Regions from separate parts of the Actinopolymorpha sp. B9G3 genome, predicted to be linked through region 2. Evidence: predicted binding sites of a transcription regulator. Region 2 holds the regulator's gene; each other region holds the start of a gene.

Region 1 (5,504 bases), on a different contig from region 2:
GCTGTTCGTAGACGGTCATCAGGCAGCCTCCTCGTCACGTACCAGTCGGAGCTGCGGTCGCTCCGACGGCGGCTCACACGGTGAGTTGCTGGCTGGCGCCTCGGGCGTCGGCTCATGCGCTGGCGTCTGCTCAGGCACCACGTCGGCAACCGACGCGGCCGCCGTTGCGGCTGTGCCGAGGTTGCGGATCGCGCCACAGATCGCGACGGTCACTGTCGTGCCGACCGCCGCCAGCGCGGTGCCGAGAATGACGATCAGGGCTGTTTTGCCGGCCGCGATCAGGACCTGGGCGGTGCCCCACACGCCGGCGGCAGCAAGGAGCAAGCCCCACGGCACTCCGCTCGGCACCGGACAGTGCTTGCGACAGATGCGTGCCATCACGCTGCCCCCTTTCGGGCAGCGGCGTCGGCCGCCAGCCTCGCTGCGACACGAGTGACGTGGGCCTCGGCCCGACCGACCCGGCGCCAGTCCAGCGGCGACGGACCGCCCGCGGCCGACAGAGCAGCGATCTCGGCATCCAGCAGCGCCAGCTCAGCCTCGATCAGCGGCCACTCGGCCTCGATCGCGGCCAGCTCGGCTGGGGTCGGCTCCAGGTCCTCAGCCGAGCCACCTGCATCGCGTTCGTACCAACCCGAAGGTCGGCGAGAGATGATGGACATGAACCGTTGTTCCTCTCGTCTGGTACGCGGTTTCATCCCGGGCCCCGTGGGTGTGCCAGCACCTGCGGGGCCCCTCCTGTCTCCTCCGGTCGTTCGCACGGCCCTGCCTCTCCGGTAGCGTTCTTCGACTGTCCATCTCATTCGGCTTGTTCGAACAAGCCGGATAGGTGACATGTTCGAACAAGGTGGATAAGCTTGTCAAGTACGAAAGAGAGGAAAAATGCCCACTGAGCACAAACACGAGCGAATCGCCAGGCTCATACGGGAGTCGCTGGGTCCACCGGGCTCGACGCTCCCCAGTGAGGCGCAGCTGGTGGAGAAGTACGAAGTCGGTCGCGGAACCATCAGGCAAGCTCTCGCGACCCTGGAGTACGAGGGCCTGATCACCAGCAGTCAGGGCAACCGGCGGACCGTGCGGGATGGTCGCCGCTGGGAGTGGCCCATGAGCGAGTGGGAGCGCGCACACTCCAACGACGGCGACGCCTGGGCGAACACAATCAGGGCCCAGGGCGGCGAGCCGAAGAACGAGATGCGGATCACCACCATCGAGGCCCCCGCCGACGTAGCCAAAGTTCTCCAGATCCCGGAGGGGACCCCGATCCAGGCGCGGTATCGAGTCCGAAGCGTCGACGGGATACCTCACCAGCTGAGCGAGTCCTACTTCCCGCCCTTTGTCACCGACGACAACGAGCTGTTCTGGGACCCACGCGACGTCGGCGTGCAAGGTGGCCTGCTCGCCGCCACCGGCCACAAGCAGGCTCGCTGGTACGACACCATCACTTCGCGGATGCCCACCGCGGAGGAGTCGCAACAGCTCCGCATGGCACTGGGAACGCCGCTGCTCGTGCACACCCGAACGGGCTTCGACGCCGAAGACCGGCCCGTGCGCTACCTGGTAACGCGGATGGCCGCCGACCAGGTTCAGGTCTCGTACAACCTGGAGGCGTGATGCTGGTCAAGCTCGACCAGACACACCGCGAGCTCGTCCACCGGATACGGAGTCACGCAGAAGGCTGGCTCGCGGACAAGGGCACGGATCAGTACCGGCGCGGGGTCAACCCAGAAGCCGTACGCCGAAGCATCGACCACCAGATCGACACCGGCGCCTTCGTCGGCTGGTGCGTGGACGGCCAGATCGTCGCGATCGTGGCCCTGATCGAGGCCGACGCCGAACTCTGGACGCCACAAGAAGTCAAGGAGCCACAGACCTACATCAGCCGCCTCCTGGTCGCGGAGCACCAGCACGGGAAGGGCTACGGGGCTGCCCTGCTAGATGCTGTCGGCGAGCAGGGGCGTGAGCGTGGCGACCGCTGGATTCGGCTCAACTGCTGGACGACCAACACTCGGCTCCACGCCTACTACGAAGCCCACGGCTTCGAGCACGTACGAACCGTCGACATCCCCGGCCGTATGAGTGGCGCCCTTTTCCAGAGGGCACTGCGAACCGGCTACTCGCCTCGCGGTGGGGCTAGATGAGTCGGGGAACCCTAGCCGGCATGGCCGGCCGGCCAAGAAGGCCCTTGAGTAGCGTGTCGCATTGACACGATCGAACAGATGATCGATCGTGGGTGGCAGGCCCGAGGCGGCATAGGGGGACGCAGGCGATGTCAATAAACAGCAAGATCGAATGGACCGAAGCAACCTGGAATCCTGTTACAGGATGCGATCGAATTTCAAGAGGCTGTGACAACTGCTACGCGCTAACCCTTGCCAGTCGCCTGAAGTCGATGGGTGCGCAGAAGTACCAGAGCGACGGCAATCCTTCTACGTCCGGACCTGGGTTCGGCGTTGCACTTCATCCTCAGGCCCTAGACCAACCTAAGCGATGGCGATCTCCTCGCGTCGTCTTCGTTAACTCGATGAGCGACCTCTTCCATGCCAAGGTGCCGTTGGGTTTTATCAGGGACGTCTTTCAAGTCATGGAAGATACGCCAAGGCACACGTACCAAGTGTTGACTAAGCGCCCAAGGCGTGCCCTTCGGCTGGCAGGGAAGCTGGATTGGCCAAGGAATCTGTGGGTTGGCTGCTCCGTCGAGGACATGAGTGTGGTTCACCGTGCGAAAGACCTAAGTCAGCTACCTGCAGCTGTCAAGTTTCTTTCATGCGAACCGCTACTAGGTCCGTTACCTAACCTTGATCTCGCTGCAATCGATTGGATTATCGTCGGTGGCGAATCTGGAGTCGGGTGCCGACCGATGCGACCGCATTGGGTAGTGGAGATCCGAGATGGATGCCAGAGTGCAGGCGTTCCCTTCTTCTTCAAGCAATGGGGTGGCCGAACTGCCAAGTCGGGCGGAAGGCTACTTGAGGGCAGGACATGGGATGAGATGCCGCCCCGAGTTGTTGTTAACGAAACTGGATCAACGTCCCGTCAGGAAAGGTGTTCTTTTTCTGCTGGTTCGGCGAGCTGATCATGCCCTCGCGCTGCATAGGGGCGAGTGTCCGTGCCTTGAGGTGTGAGAGCGCAAACGGAGTGTAGACCAGCGTGTAGTCCTGCACCTCTTTGATGTTCACTAGCCGCCCGGCAAAATGGGACAAGAGATTCGCTTGAAGGGGAGATGTGTCGGGGTTCTCCTCAAAGAGGATCGGTTGACCCGCAAGGACGTCGGAGAACCTAAAGTCGCCGCCAGGTGCCACCTTCCACATCGCCTCCTTCATAACTTCGAGTCCCTTTATGTTACGGGTGCAGAAGTAAAGGTAGTGGCCAACCTTGTTGTCGGGGCGCACCATTTCAAAACTTTGCACGTACGGGAATTGGCAAACTTCTTTGAGTTGGCGCTCATAGAGGTCCCGGAGGAAGGGGCCCCGCTGAGGATCACCTGAGGGTGGGGCATTCTTAAATTCGTCAGTTCCGAACAACTCCTCGAACCGCTTGTCTACGTTCCCTGCGGTTGCGAATCGCATGGTGCTATTGAAGTCGAAGTAGATAAACAACTCGCACCGTTCAAAAGCAAGGAATCGCTGAATCAGTTTTATTGGAATGTCCTTGTAACCAAACGGGTCGAGGAAGGCGAAGGTTGGTGCGAGCTGTTTTCCGTTTCTCTCCAACTGTTCCAGTATGCCTTCTGCCACGTCAACAAAGTTCTCATTAAGAAAGTGAACGGTCACGTTCTTCGGCAATTCTCCAACGGAGTCTGTGAGGGCCTTGTGCCGCTCTCTCAGAGATTCAAACCTGTCCGGATCCTGCTCGTTGAATACGAATACAAACTCGCAATCACTCATCTTGAATCGATGTTCTAGGAGTGTGTTTAGCGCCTTGGTCGGAGATCCCGGATCGCCATTTTCATAGATGTCTGGCCCAGCGAACCCATCGAAGAAGAGAATCCGCCCTCGGTACTTGCTCAATACCGGGAACCAGCCGCCCAGATATCTCACGAGGAGGTCATGCTTGGCTCGGGTGTGCGGATACATCGGCCAAACGGTCGTATCAGGCACGGTAGATCCCCCAAGCCTCTCTAGTGCGCCAGCCTTACGTATAGCGTCGCGAAGACTCCGCTCCGTTGCAGGCCCTGGCGCACACCTTGGCCATCATCGGCCATCGAGGGAGTGCGGCCATTCCTCTCTCGCTGTCGCCATGACTGAGGAGGCCGGAACCTGGCGGCTCCCTGCAGGGCTTCGGAGTGCAACGCTCTCCGCCGGTTACTACAGGAGGTCTGCAAGCCAGCTGGTTCGGGACGCGTGGCCATGGAGGTAGCGCCAGGGCTCCCACGTACGCAGGTCGTGAGGCTCGGCTCCCCATTCTTGGAGGTCGCCACCGGACCGTGCGTGGAGAAGCCATCCGCGGAGACCCCACAAGTCGCGCAGGACGGCGTAGCCCCAGAGTCGCGACGCTGCACCCGGCAGGGCTAGAAGCCCGGCAGCCTGCTCCAGGAGGGCTGAAGCCGGGTTGGGCTCGCCCTGCTCGGCCATGATTCGAAGGATGCACTCCAGGTCGAGGTCTGCCGGCGCTACCGAGGCGGTCTCGAAGTCGATCGGGATGGCGTTCGTGCCGTCCCAGACCGTGTTGTGCGGCCCCGCATCGGTGTGGCTGAGCACTGTGGGCACCTCGGGGATGGCTCGAAACAACCGGTCCAGCATGTCGCTGAGCTGATCGTGCAGTGTCGGCTCGATGGCTTCGTTCTGGAGAAGCCAGTCCAGGAGCTGCCGAGCGTCCCCTTCGTCCAGGGCATAGAACGGCGTGGATGTACAACCGAGCGTCCGAGCGGCAGCGACGTCGGTTCGGTGGACCGCCTCCAACCTGGCCCAGAGGTCGGTCGCCGCCTTCACCCGCACCGACGCATCGAGCGTTGGCCAGGCGACCTTCAGATTCTCCCCGGGCAGTCGCTTGGTGACCATCCACTCCATCCCGTCGGCGACTCCCAGATCGAGCACGTTGGGATAGCCGACATCAGGTGGCAGCATGGCGGCAAGCGAAACCTCGCGCGCGAATGCGCCGTGGACAGCACGTTTGATACGAGCAACGGCCGTCTCGCCGAGCCACACCTCGTTCGCCCAACCGTGCTCTGGCCGGCTCGCCTGCGCAGGATCGGACCCGTGCTTTTCCAACAGCCGGTAGGCGAGTGCCTCTGCAGGATCCGATACGTGACCGTAACCGCTCAACGATGGCATGACCGGCACAGCGTACGGCGACGCATCGTGCGATCCAATCGATATTTGCTATGACGCGCTAGACAGCTGTTGCGGCACCGGTGAGGACTACCAGGACGTGCGCCGACCTTGGTCCATGGCTGACGAACCCGATTGTTGCGCTTCGATACGGTCGGTATGAACAGCCAAGCGCCTGTACTCGTCCGACCCCCTCGTTGCGGACGGCCGTGCCAAGGTGTGTCCGGTGTGTCCCACGTA
Region 2 (5,504 bases):
GCGAGGAAGAACACCACACCGCCGTCCTCGGTCACCGAGGCCGCACCCTGGATGGTGAGATCGGTGTCGGCGAGCCAGCCGACGTAGCCGGGATTGTCCCGGATCTTCTCCAGTTCGCCATTGGTGAGGTCCAGGCGGTAGACGTCATGGAGTTCAGGCCTGTCCCTGTTGATGGCGAGCAGCATCGTGGTCGGGTGCCAGCGGTTGTGGCCGAGGACCCGCACCTGCACGTTGTCGTACGGCGTCACACACCGCTCGGCGCCGGACTCCAGGTCGAGCAGGTGCAGGCGCCAGTTCTCGTCGCCGCCCTCGTCCTGCAGGTAGTACAACGTCCGGTCGTCGTGGCAGAAGCCGAAGACCCGGATACCGCGGCCGCGATCACGTGTCACCGGCATCGCCTGGTCCGGTTCGTCGACCGGGCCGACCCAGACGTTGAGCACGCCCTCGTCAGGAGCGAGGTAGCCCAGCCGGGTGCCGTCGGGGGAGACGGTGGGGGTGGCGTACGTCGGATTGCCGAACAGGACCGCGCGGGGGATCAGCGGTACGGCGTCGTAGGTCATGGGCAAATCCCACCACATGAGGGGCCGCCGGCGGGGAACCCGGGCGGTATAACCTCGCGGGATGGCCGAACCAGCGCGGGATTCCCGCGACGCCCCGCCATCGACGTCGGACCGGCCGGATCCCCGCGTGCGTGAGCTGCTCCAGGACGCTGTGACCGCGCTCGCCGGCACCGAGCGGCCCGGACAGGTGGTCATGGCTGAGGCCGTGACGCGCGCGATGGAGCGTGGTGAACACCTGGTCGTGCAGGCCGGAACGGGTACGGGGAAGTCCCTCGCCTATCTCGTTCCGGCGTTCCTGCATCCGGGTGGGGGCGAGCGACGCCCGGTCGTGGTGGCGACGGCCACGCTGGCGCTGCAGGCGCAGCTGGTCGGCCGTGACCTTCCCCAGCTCGTGGATGCGATCGAGAAGCGGCTCGGCCGGCGACCGTCGTACGCCATTTTGAAGGGACGGCACAACTACGCCTGTCTGCACCGGGTTCGTGACGGCGTACCCGACGAGCAGGGAGCCCTGGTCGAGAGAGTCGACACGGGGCCGCTCGGCCGGCAGGTCCTGACGTTGCGGAACTGGGCGAAGAACGAGGCACAGACCGGCGGCAACGGCGACCGCGACGCGGCGCCGACCCACCAGGACCGCGCCTGGGCGCAGGTGGCCGTGTCGTCGCGGGAATGCCTGGGCGCACAGCGCTGCCCCTATGGCGACGAGTGCTTCGCCGAGCGAGCCCGGGAGCGTGCGCTGGCCGCCGACGTGATCGTCACCAACCACGCACTGCTGGCGATCGACGCCCTGGAGAACGTCCCCGTGTTGCCCGACTACGACGTCGCGATCGTCGACGAGGCGCACGAGCTGGCCGCCAGGGTCACGAGCACGGCGTCGGCGGAGCTGGCGCCCGGCATGGTGCAGCGCGCGGCGCGCCGGGCCCGGTCCTTCTGCGACGGCGGCGAAGCCGATCCGTTGGAGGACGCGGGCGAGACCCTGCGCACCGCCCTCGCCTCTGCGGCGCTCGGTCGGGTGGAGTCCCTGGGTGGCGAGCTCGCCGCGGCGGTCGCGCTTGTCCGTGACAGTGCACGTGCGGCCTGGTCGGCGTTCCCTGGGGAGAAGAAGGACCCGGGGGGCGATGCCGAGAAGGAGTCGGGACGCCGCCAGGCGCGGGCCTACGTCGAACAGGTCCGTGACATCGCCGATCGGATCGCGGCGATGTCGCCCCACGACGTCGTGTGGGTGGCCGAACGCGAACGTGGAGGGCCTGAACTGTGTGTGGCGCCGCTGTCCGTGTCGGGCCTGCTGCGGGTGCACCTGATGGCCGAGCGGACGTGCATCCTCACCTCGGCGACGTTGAAGCTGGGCGGCGACTTCGACGCGGCGGCTCGGTCGGTGGGCCTGCGACCGGTCGACCGCCTCCCTGATCCGCCGGAAGGCCACGAACCGGTAGGCGACCAGCCAACAGGTGACGGGCCGGATGGTGACCGCCCAGAAGGTGACCGCCCAGAAGGTGACCGCCCAGAAGGTGACCGCCCAGAAGGTGACCGCCCAGAAGGTGACCGCCCAGACGGAGACCGGTCAGGACGTGCGGCTGGCCGTCACACAGGCGGTGCGAACGCAGAACCCGGCGGCGCTTCCACCGACCCGGCCGCGGCGGCGGGCACGGACGTCGTGGAACCCTTGCCGTGGCGTGCGCTCGATGTCGGTTCGCCGTTCGACTACGGCCGGCAGGCGATCCTCTATGTCGCTCGACGATTGCCGCCGCCGGGGCGTGGTGGCATCTCGGAGCGCACGTTGCAGGAGCTGGCACAGCTCATGGAGGCCTCGGGCGGCGGGACACTCGGCCTCTTCTCGTCCCGCCGCGCCGCGCAGGACGCCGCGGCAGCGGTTCGGGAACGCCTCGGCCTCGAGGTGCTCTGCCAGGGCGAGGGGCAGCTGGCGGAGCTGCATCGCCGGTTCGTGGACGAGCCGCGGACGTCGTTGTTCGGCACCTTGTCGCTCTGGCAGGGACTGGACGTGCCGGGCGACACCTGCCAGCTCGTGGTCATCGACCGCATTCCGTTCCCGCGTCCCGACGACCCGCTCGCCTCGGCCAGGCAGCGCGCCGTCGACGAGGCCGGCGGCAACGGCTTCATGGCGGTGGCGGCGACCCATGCCGCACTGCTGCTCGCCCAAGGCGTCGGCCGGCTGATCCGGCGTTCGTCCGACCGCGGGGTGGTCGCCGTGCTCGATCCCCGGCTGGTCACGGCCCGCTACGGCGGCTTCCTGCGGGCGTCACTGCCACCGATGTGGTTCACGCCCGACCGCGACGTCGCCGTCGGAGCGCTGCAGCGTTTGCGCGCCGCCCGCGACGCCTGATCAGTCCGGCATGCGTACGCAGATCGCGATCGGGGTCTGTTGGCGGCCCTGACCGAACGGGTTGTCCCGGAACAGTTCGCAGAAGAAGCCGGGGCGGCGATCGGTGTCGTGTCCCAATACGTCACGGCCGAGGTCGTTGGAGTCGATGACGACGGTGCCCGCCAGCGTCCCGGCGATGTCCTCGGGGAGCTGGGCAGTCACGGCGTCGGTGATGGCCGTGGCCACCTTGCCAGGGTCCTTGGGCGGAAGCTTCGCCGAGACATTGGACGGGAACGCCGAATAGGACGTCGGGCCGTCGATCGCGTTGACCCGGTGCCCGGCCACGACGTAGAACCATCCGCGCTGGCGGACGGCCTTGCCGACGACACTGGCTGCTGCCGCTGCCAGGATCCTGGGAAGGCCCGCCTCGTTGATCGCCAGCTGCATCGTCCAAGGGCTGCCGAGTCCGATGCCGTGCGGCGTGCGCTGGACCAGCCGGGAGAGGACCCTGGCCGCGGGTCCCGGGTCGATCTCCCAGGTGAAGTAGGACCGTCCCTGCGAGATCGCCACGATCTTCTCGCTCACCACGACGTACCACGGTCCCTCGAAGACCCCGCTGAAGTGGGGACTCTCCGCGACATGGCGCGCGGCATCGCGGACGTAGGCCGTCACGCGGGTCGGCACGTCGTCGCCGCGGGCGAAGAGTTCAGTCTGGAGGGGGATGCGTGCCCATCGCATCCCTTCGACCTCCACGACCAGACTCTTGCCGTCGTTCGGGGCCAACGGCTCCTTCGCCGGCGGTGGATCGTGCGGGACAGCGGACCGCGCGCGGTCAGCTCCTGACGTCGCGTCGGTCCCCGTCGTGGAGTTTGTCATGCTGCTCCCGGTCGTCAGGTGGTGTGCGCGGCACCCTGACAGGTCAGACGCGCCGCAGGACCGCGACGACCTTACCGAGGATCACGGCGTCGTCTCCAGGAATCGGCTCATAGGCCGGGTTGTGCGGCAGCAGCCAGACCTGCTTGCCGCGCCGGCTGTAGGTCTTGACGGTGGCCTCACCGTCGATCATCGCCGACACGATCTCGCCCAGCTCGGCCGTGGGTTGCTGGCGAACCACCACCCAGTCGCCGTCGCAGATGGCCGCCTCGACCATCGAGTCTCCCTTGACCTTGAGCAGGAACAGCTCACCTTCGCCCACCAGCTGACGGGGGAGCGGCATGATCTCCTCGACAGCCTGCTCGGCGAGGATCGGTCCACCGGCGGCGATCCGGCCTACCACGGGCACGAACGCCGGCGTGGGATGAGCGTCACCGCTGTCGGTCTCGTCGTACGTCGTCATCCGGGCACTCGAGACGGCCCGGCGGTGCGTGTCGGGGAACAAGACCTCGAGCGCGCGGGGTCGGTTGGGGTCGCGCCGGATGAACCCCTTGGTCTCGAGGACGCGGAGCTGGTGGGCGACCGATGAGGACGAGGTCAGACCGACGAGCTCGCCGATCTCGCGCATGGCAGGTGGATATCCCCGGTTTTCGACCGACTCGCGGATGACTTCCAGGATTCGGCGCTGCCTGGGCGTGAGGCCGGTGGCGTCCGGCGGCCCGTCGGGCAGTTCGCGCACGGCCGCGGTGGAGGAGTCGCGATCGGACTTCTTCCGCTTGGGCATAGCGGTGTTCTCCTTCCGAGGGTTTCCAGGAAGGGCTCCCGGGTTCCCGCCGGGTGCCCACATCGAGGAGCGTAGGGCCTCCGCCATCCACTTTCAAACATCTGTTCGACGGCGTGTCGCGAGCGTGTCGCGGACCGTGCAGGACGCCGGTCGCGCCCACCCGGCCGATGGGGGGTCTGCCTGGCCGACGTGGGCGGGGCTGGTCCTCTCTTATGGGAGAACCTGTGGCCTCGAACCTATTTTCGACCCTGCGGTCTGGCGGGCTGTCGGTGGGGTGGTGTAGAAAATCGTCCAGACGTTCGATCGAACAGTCGTTCGACGTCGAGCAAGGTCGAGGTTCGTTCCCTCGCCGTAGGAGGTCGGCACATGAGCAGCAGTGCGCCAGTCGTGCACATCGACGAGTTCCGTTCCCGGCGGACCTCTCGGGCGGGCGCGCCCCACCTCCCGGAGGCACTGTCGGGCAGTGGACGGCTCGAGGCGGTCCCCCGCAGGGCCGCCGCCGAGCGCACTCCGGCGCGAGCCCGGCGCGGTCCACGGCCGCGGTTGGTGCGGGCGTGTCATCGAGGGCTGGTGGCGGGTGAGCCCGTGCAGGCGCCGGTCACCCTGACCCGGCGGGGCCGGGTCGCCGTTCTGGTGATGACGCTGGTCTTCCTCGCGCTCGGCGTCCTCGGCTCGGTTGTCCTGTTGCAGGGCGCGTCGGCCGCCGACGCGGGCTCTGACGGTGGTCAGTCGGTCCGGACCAGGACGGTGACGGTGGCGCCAGGGCAGACGCTGTGGGAGATCGCCGCACGAGTGGATCCTGATGCCGACATCCGGGCCACGGTCGAGGAGATCTCCCGGCTCAATGGCCTGACGAGTGCCGGTGACCTGGAGATGGGCCAGTCACTCGTGGTCCCAGTTCGTTCCGGTGGCTGACATCGCCGCCCCGAAGGTCTGGCCGGCGACACGCCCGACTATCGCGGGTTCTGTC
Region 3 (5,504 bases), 240 kb from region 2:
CTCGGCGAAGACCCGCGCCTGTGTCAGACCGTTCTGGCCGGTCGTCGCGTCGATGACGAGCAACACCTCCGAGACCGGAGTCTGCTTCTCGACCACCCGCTTGATCTTGCCGAGTTCGTCCATCAATCCGGTTTTGGTGTGCAGGCGGCCGGCGGTGTCGACGATCACCACGTCGACCTCCTGCTCGATTCCGGCCTTCACCGCCTCGAACGCCACGCTGGCGGGGTCACCGCCCTCGGATCCCCGCACGGTGGGTACGCCCACCCGGTCGCCCCACGTGGCCAGCTGGTCGACCGCCGCCGCGCGGAACGTGTCGGCCGCACCGAGGATGACGTCCTTGTCCTCGGCGACGAACACCCGCGCCAACTTGCCCACAGTGGTCGTCTTGCCGGTTCCGTTGACGCCGACGACGAGAACGACCGCCGGCATCGCTTCGGTGCGTACGACATGAAGGGAACGGTCGAGGTCAGCGCCCACCAGCGCGACCAGCTCCGCGCGCAGGATCGCCTTGGCCTCCTGCGGGCTCGCAACGCCCTCGACCCGGACGCGGGTGCGGAGGTGCTCGACCAGCTCCTGGGTGGGACCGACGCCGACGTCGGCGGCGAGCAGGGTGTCCTCGATCTCCTCCCAGGTGGCGTCGTCGATGCGGTCCCGCGAGAGCAGGGCGAGCAGTCCCTGGCCGAGCGTCGACTGCGACTGGGCGAGTCGCGACCGGAGCCGGACCAGCCGGCCCTGCACCGGGGCGGGGCGTTCGACGACCGGCGCGACGGGCTCCTCGAGCGCGAGCTCATCTGCGCTGACGGCACCGCCCTGCGGGGGGTGCGGCCGGTCCGTGGCGGCGGGTGGGTGGGAGTCCTCGCGTTCGTCCGCGAGGCCGACACCGTGCCCACCCCGCGGCGGGGGGCCCTGCTGCTCCGGTGGCCGGGTGGCGGCGCCCTTGCGGCGGCGACCGCGGGCCAACAGGCCGACGATCACACCAGCGAGAACGATGACAACGACGATGGCGACGACGACGTACTCCACGGTCGTTCATACTCCCAGACCGCACGCCTGCCCGCAGGCACCGCCCACAGTCGGGGGCCCACAGTCTCACGGCCCGAGCTGATATCAGTCGCAGAACTTTGTCCCATGTCCACACGGCTCGCCGCCGGCTTGGGGTTCCATAAGGGTGCGACGCGATCGGGCCAGGGGGGAGGCGCCGTGACCGACACCGATGTCGCCTCGCTTGTCGAGGCGGTTCGGTCAGGCGACCGGGAGGCGTTCACCCCCCTGTACCGCGAGAACGTCCGTGCCGTGCACCTCGCCGTCCGCGACCAGCTCCGCGATCCGGAGCGGATCGCGGACGCCGTGCAGGAGACATTCGCGCGCGCCCTTGCCTCGTTGGACAAACTCCGCGACCCCGAACGATTCCGGCCGTGGCTGTTGGCAATTGCCCGACACACCGCGGTCGACATCCGCAGACACCAGAACCGCGTCGGGCTCGAGGAACTCAACGACGATGATGTCGTCACGTCCGACACAACTGACCCGGCCGAGCTCGCAGCCCTACGGGACATGGCGGCGTTGGTCAACGGGCTCGTCATCGGACTCTCCCAACGGGACGCCCTCGCCCTGAGCCTGGTGACCCTCGGATTCGAGGTTGCCGACGTCGCCGCTGCCCTGCGGGTCAAACACGGCGCGGCCAAGGTGGTCCTGCATCGCGCCCGGCGCCGGTTGCGGGCCGCGTTGGTCCTACGCCTGCTGGCCGCGGGCGCCGGCATCCGGTGCCCTGAACTCGGGCCGATCGTCAACGAAGGTGGCACCACCGCGGGCGCGCGACATGCCGAACGCTGTCCGTTGTGCGAGGAAACGGCGCGCCGGGCGATCTACGGTTGATGGCGAGGTTCGTGGCGATCTCGTGGTTCGCCCGCATTCTCGCTGATACCAGGATCGCCGCAGAGACCGGTGACTCGCAGGTCCGAGCGTCGCAATGCCTGAGTGAGGCTCTCGGGCAGCCGCTGCGGATCCCAGTGGGTTGCCGGAATGTCCTCACCGAGATCTTCTTCTGCGTACGCCTGTGCGACACCTGGCGCGAGAAGGATCGCCAGCAGGGCACGCTCCTCCCCATCCAGCTGCGTACGCGTGAATTCGCGAAGCTTCTGGACGAGGCGGGCGGCAGCGTCGGCGTCGATACCAACATTGTCGCGCAGTAACCCCTTTTGGTTACGCGAGGTTCTGTCGGGCGGCTGGAGGCGTACCACGGCGGCCTCTGAACAAGGGCGGCGGTGTAACCGGATGACGCCGGCACCGACCTGCCTCGTGGGTGGTGCGATCCCGGGTCGGGGCCAGGGGGTGGGTCCTGCCGCAGGTCGATCGTGGCCACCCGGCAAGGGGGGAGGCGGATCCGCGAGTGGGCTGGGCGTCCAGCACCTTGCGGATCCGCCCACCTCGAGCGGCTGAGCGCTCAGCACCTTTGCCGATCCACCCACCTCGAGCGGCCGGGCGCTCAGCACCTTTGCCGATCCACCCACCTCGAGCGGACACATGGGGCCCGCTACCACGATCGCCCCGCCGCGCGAGCGGGCAGATCCCCTTGTGCATCGAGGAGTTCCGGCTGTGATCGCGTCTCGGCAGACAGTTGATCTTGTGGTCACGATTCGGTAGAATCGCTGATATGTTCGACCACGGGGTGTGGACTTCTCGGTGCTGGCGTCGGCCGCGCCGGGTCCTGAGCTTGCCGCTGTGTTGGCGGGGATCGACATGGCGGCGATCAATGGTCATGCGCGTGTGGTGGTGATGGCCGCCTGGGAGCGGCAGGTGTCGTGGTCGAACGCGCAGCTGTATGAGGCGATGGCGTTCGTGGCGCGTTCGCCTGCGTGCACACCGGATTCACCGCCTGAGGTGAACGCGTCGTTCTCGGAGTTCGCCTCAGCTGAGGTGGGTGCGGCGCTGGGTTTGTCGCCGGGGTCGGCTGATCGGGAGTTGTCGTTCGCGTTCGAGTTGACCGAGCGGTTGCCGGGCACCCGTGCCGCACTCGCGGAGGGGACCATCAATCTGGGCAAGGCGCGGGCGATCGCCGAGGAGACCTGCTGTCTGTCACCGGAACTGGCGCGGGTGGCGGAGGAGTTCATCCTTGCTGCTGACGCTGCGGTCGGGATGGGTTTGACTCGGGCGCAGTTGGTGCGGCGGCTCCGGCGGAAAGTGCTCGAGCTCGACCCGGACGGCGCCGAGCAGCGACGGCGGGAGGCGCAGCAGGGCAGACGGATCCGGTTCGGTGCGGGAGTGGACGGCACCGGCAGCATCACGGGACAGGACCTGCCGATGGCGGGCACCGCGGCGGCCAGGGTGTTCGTCAAGACCCTCGCCAGACGCATCAAGGGCGAGGGTGATGGCAGGACGTTGGCCCAGATCGAGGCCGACGTGTTCCTCGACCTCCTCCGCGGCCGCCACCCCAACCCCGCTACGCCCGGATCCACCGACGGATCTGCTTCCGGTGCCGAGACGACTGCCCCCAACGGAACCGCAGAACCCTCTGATCACGCAGAACCCCCTGATCACGCAGGACCCTCCGATGACGCAGCCTCGCAGAGACCTGCCGCGGGTGCGGACATCGACCTCGACGGCCGCGCAGACGTCACCGCCGGCAAGGCATGGTCAGGTCTCGACACCGGGATTGACCTGGATGACCCCGGTGATGGCGGAAAGTGTGTCGAGACAGGCGACGAGCACCTGGTGGCCAAGGTCGAACTCATCGCCGACCTCGAAACCTGGCTCCGCCTCGGCGAAAAGGCAGGCGAACTCGCCGGCCCTCGGCGCCATCACCACCGCCGTGATCGACGACATCAAGAACGCCGCAGCAGGCGGGTTCGAATACTGCCGCACCGTCACCATCAACGACAAGGTCGTCTACCACCAAGCTTCCAGCCGCCGCTACAAACCCACCACCACCCAACGCCGCCTCATCCAAGCCACCCACCGCACCTGTAGCCCAACCCGGCTGCAGCCGTCCCGCCGTCGCCTGCGACCTCGACCACACCATCGAACACCGACTCGACGGACCCAGCTGCCTGTGCAACATGGCCCCACTCTGCCGACGACACCACCGCGCCAAACACGAAGCCGGCTGGTGGTGGACCCACAACCGACCCGGCCACCTCACCACCCAAAGCCCCCTCGGCCACACCTACACCGTCGACCCCGAACCGCCACCCAGCGCCGACGAACACTGAGCCGGCAGGCAACCCAGCGCCGACCGGCAAGCTTCGACGGCGCCGCCCCGCCCCCGCGCGATGTTCCCGATGGGGCGCAGACCCGTCGTGCGCCACGCCTGATCAGGTCAGGTCACACCACTCGCGAGATCGATCATGTCGGACAGTCGCGGTCCCGTGTCGAGGAGCGTCACCGGAGCACCGGTCACGTCCTCCACCCGATCGATCAACGCCCGCACGGGTGCCGTGACGTCGGCTGCCGAGCGGGCGCCGCGCATGTGCGGATCAGCGTGGTCGCAGAACGTCAGGGCGATCTTGGTCGGCCCGTTCAGCATCGTGGCGTACTCCAACAGACCCCAGTCGAGGCGCGCAGCCTTGCGTCGCGGACGCCCCGTCACGACGCCGTACTCCGCCACACCGCGACGCAGAATCTCCTGCTCGCACAGCTCGAACGGCAACGGGCCTTCACCCGCTCGTGTCGGCAGTGCCTTGACCACCATCACCACGTCCGAGACGAGCTGCCAGTTGAGTCCGACGTCATCCATCGCAGCCGCGGCGGTGCAGTTGTCGGAGGTCGTGTACGGATACTCCGAGCTGAACGCCAATGACAGCAGGGTTCCCTGAGAACCCTCGACGAGCACGTCACCGTCCCGCGCCGCCGCGTTGACGGCCTTGGCGACATCGGTCACATAGGGCGCCAGGTCCGGGAGCTCCCGCGCCTGCCGCGCTCGGCGCAGGATGAAGTCTGCTCGTGCAGCACCGTTGCCCGTACACGTGGAGCCGACCACGCCGGCGAGATGGGCGTCCTTGCGCTCGGCGGCGATGTGGTCGGGGGTGATGAGGGCACAGCGCCCGTCGACCAGCGCCCGCCCGGCCAGGTCGAACCGCGAAACCTCGGCGAGGAAGACCTCCGGGTCGACGAGGACGCCCGACCCCACGGCCACCGTGGTCGACGGGTTGAGCCATCCGGTCGGCAGCTGCCTGGCCTTGACCAGGGTCCCGTCGTCGAGGGTCACGCTCGCGCCCGCGTTCGTTCCCACCCCCGCACGTACCGTCAACGGCACGTTGTCGCGCCTGGCAAGGTGTGCGCACACCTTGCCCTTGCCGGAGTCGCCCCACATGGCATCCACGATGATGACGGCACCCATGGCAGTCCCTTCGTTCGTACGGAGGAATTCGTCGGCAGGTACGGCAAAAGCGCCAGGTCAGTCGGGTAGGAGCTCGTTGACGGCGGCGGGGTCAGCGCCGAAGCCGACGACGGACATCAGCCGGCTGGCCTGGTCGGGTGGGAGCAGGCGTGCCCGCAGCTCGACCAGG

What was found. Region 2 encodes LexA, which represses DNA repair genes until DNA is damaged. Its sites were predicted from a motif close to TCGAACANNTGTTCGA; they were not measured.
Region 1: a site for LexA is predicted at 2,206-2,221, ahead of ABNF93_RS13045 (DUF5131 family protein). Genes of this name have one in related genera too.
Region 3: a site for LexA is predicted at 2,646-2,661, ahead of ABNF93_RS04665 (DUF222 domain-containing protein). Genes of this name have one in related genera too.

What each region holds. Positions count from the first base shown of each region.
Region 1 covers NZ_JBEEAB010000006.1:118,367-123,870, reverse strand. Annotated here, with positions in the region: gene ABNF93_RS13070 (DUF2637 domain-containing protein) at 1-19, opposite strand, end outside; gene ABNF93_RS13065 (hypothetical protein) at 19-378, opposite strand; gene ABNF93_RS13060 (DUF6284 family protein) at 378-659, opposite strand; gene ABNF93_RS13055 (GntR family transcriptional regulator) at 880-1,608, shown strand; gene ABNF93_RS13050 (GNAT family N-acetyltransferase) at 1,608-2,135, shown strand; gene ABNF93_RS13045 (DUF5131 family protein) at 2,264-3,070, shown strand; gene ABNF93_RS13040 (three-Cys-motif partner protein TcmP) at 3,006-4,070, opposite strand; gene ABNF93_RS13035 (phosphotransferase family protein) at 4,302-5,267, opposite strand.
Region 2 covers NZ_JBEEAB010000002.1:567,715-573,218, forward strand. Annotated here, with positions in the region: gene ABNF93_RS05700 (S9 family peptidase) at 1-560, opposite strand, end outside; gene ABNF93_RS05705 (ATP-dependent DNA helicase) at 622-2,898, shown strand; gene ABNF93_RS05710 (hypothetical protein) at 2,899-3,753, opposite strand; gene lexA (transcriptional repressor LexA) at 3,797-4,534, opposite strand; gene ABNF93_RS05720 (LysM peptidoglycan-binding domain-containing protein) at 4,901-5,449, shown strand.
Region 3 covers NZ_JBEEAB010000002.1:325,752-331,255, reverse strand. Annotated here, with positions in the region: gene ftsY (signal recognition particle-docking protein FtsY) at 1-1,023, opposite strand, end outside; gene ABNF93_RS04675 (RNA polymerase sigma factor) at 1,201-1,875, shown strand; gene ABNF93_RS04670 (hypothetical protein) at 1,875-2,192, shown strand; gene ABNF93_RS04665 (DUF222 domain-containing protein) at 2,671-3,966, shown strand; gene ABNF93_RS04660 (adenylosuccinate synthetase) at 4,316-5,335, opposite strand; gene ABNF93_RS04655 (TrmB family transcriptional regulator) at 5,393-5,504, opposite strand, start outside.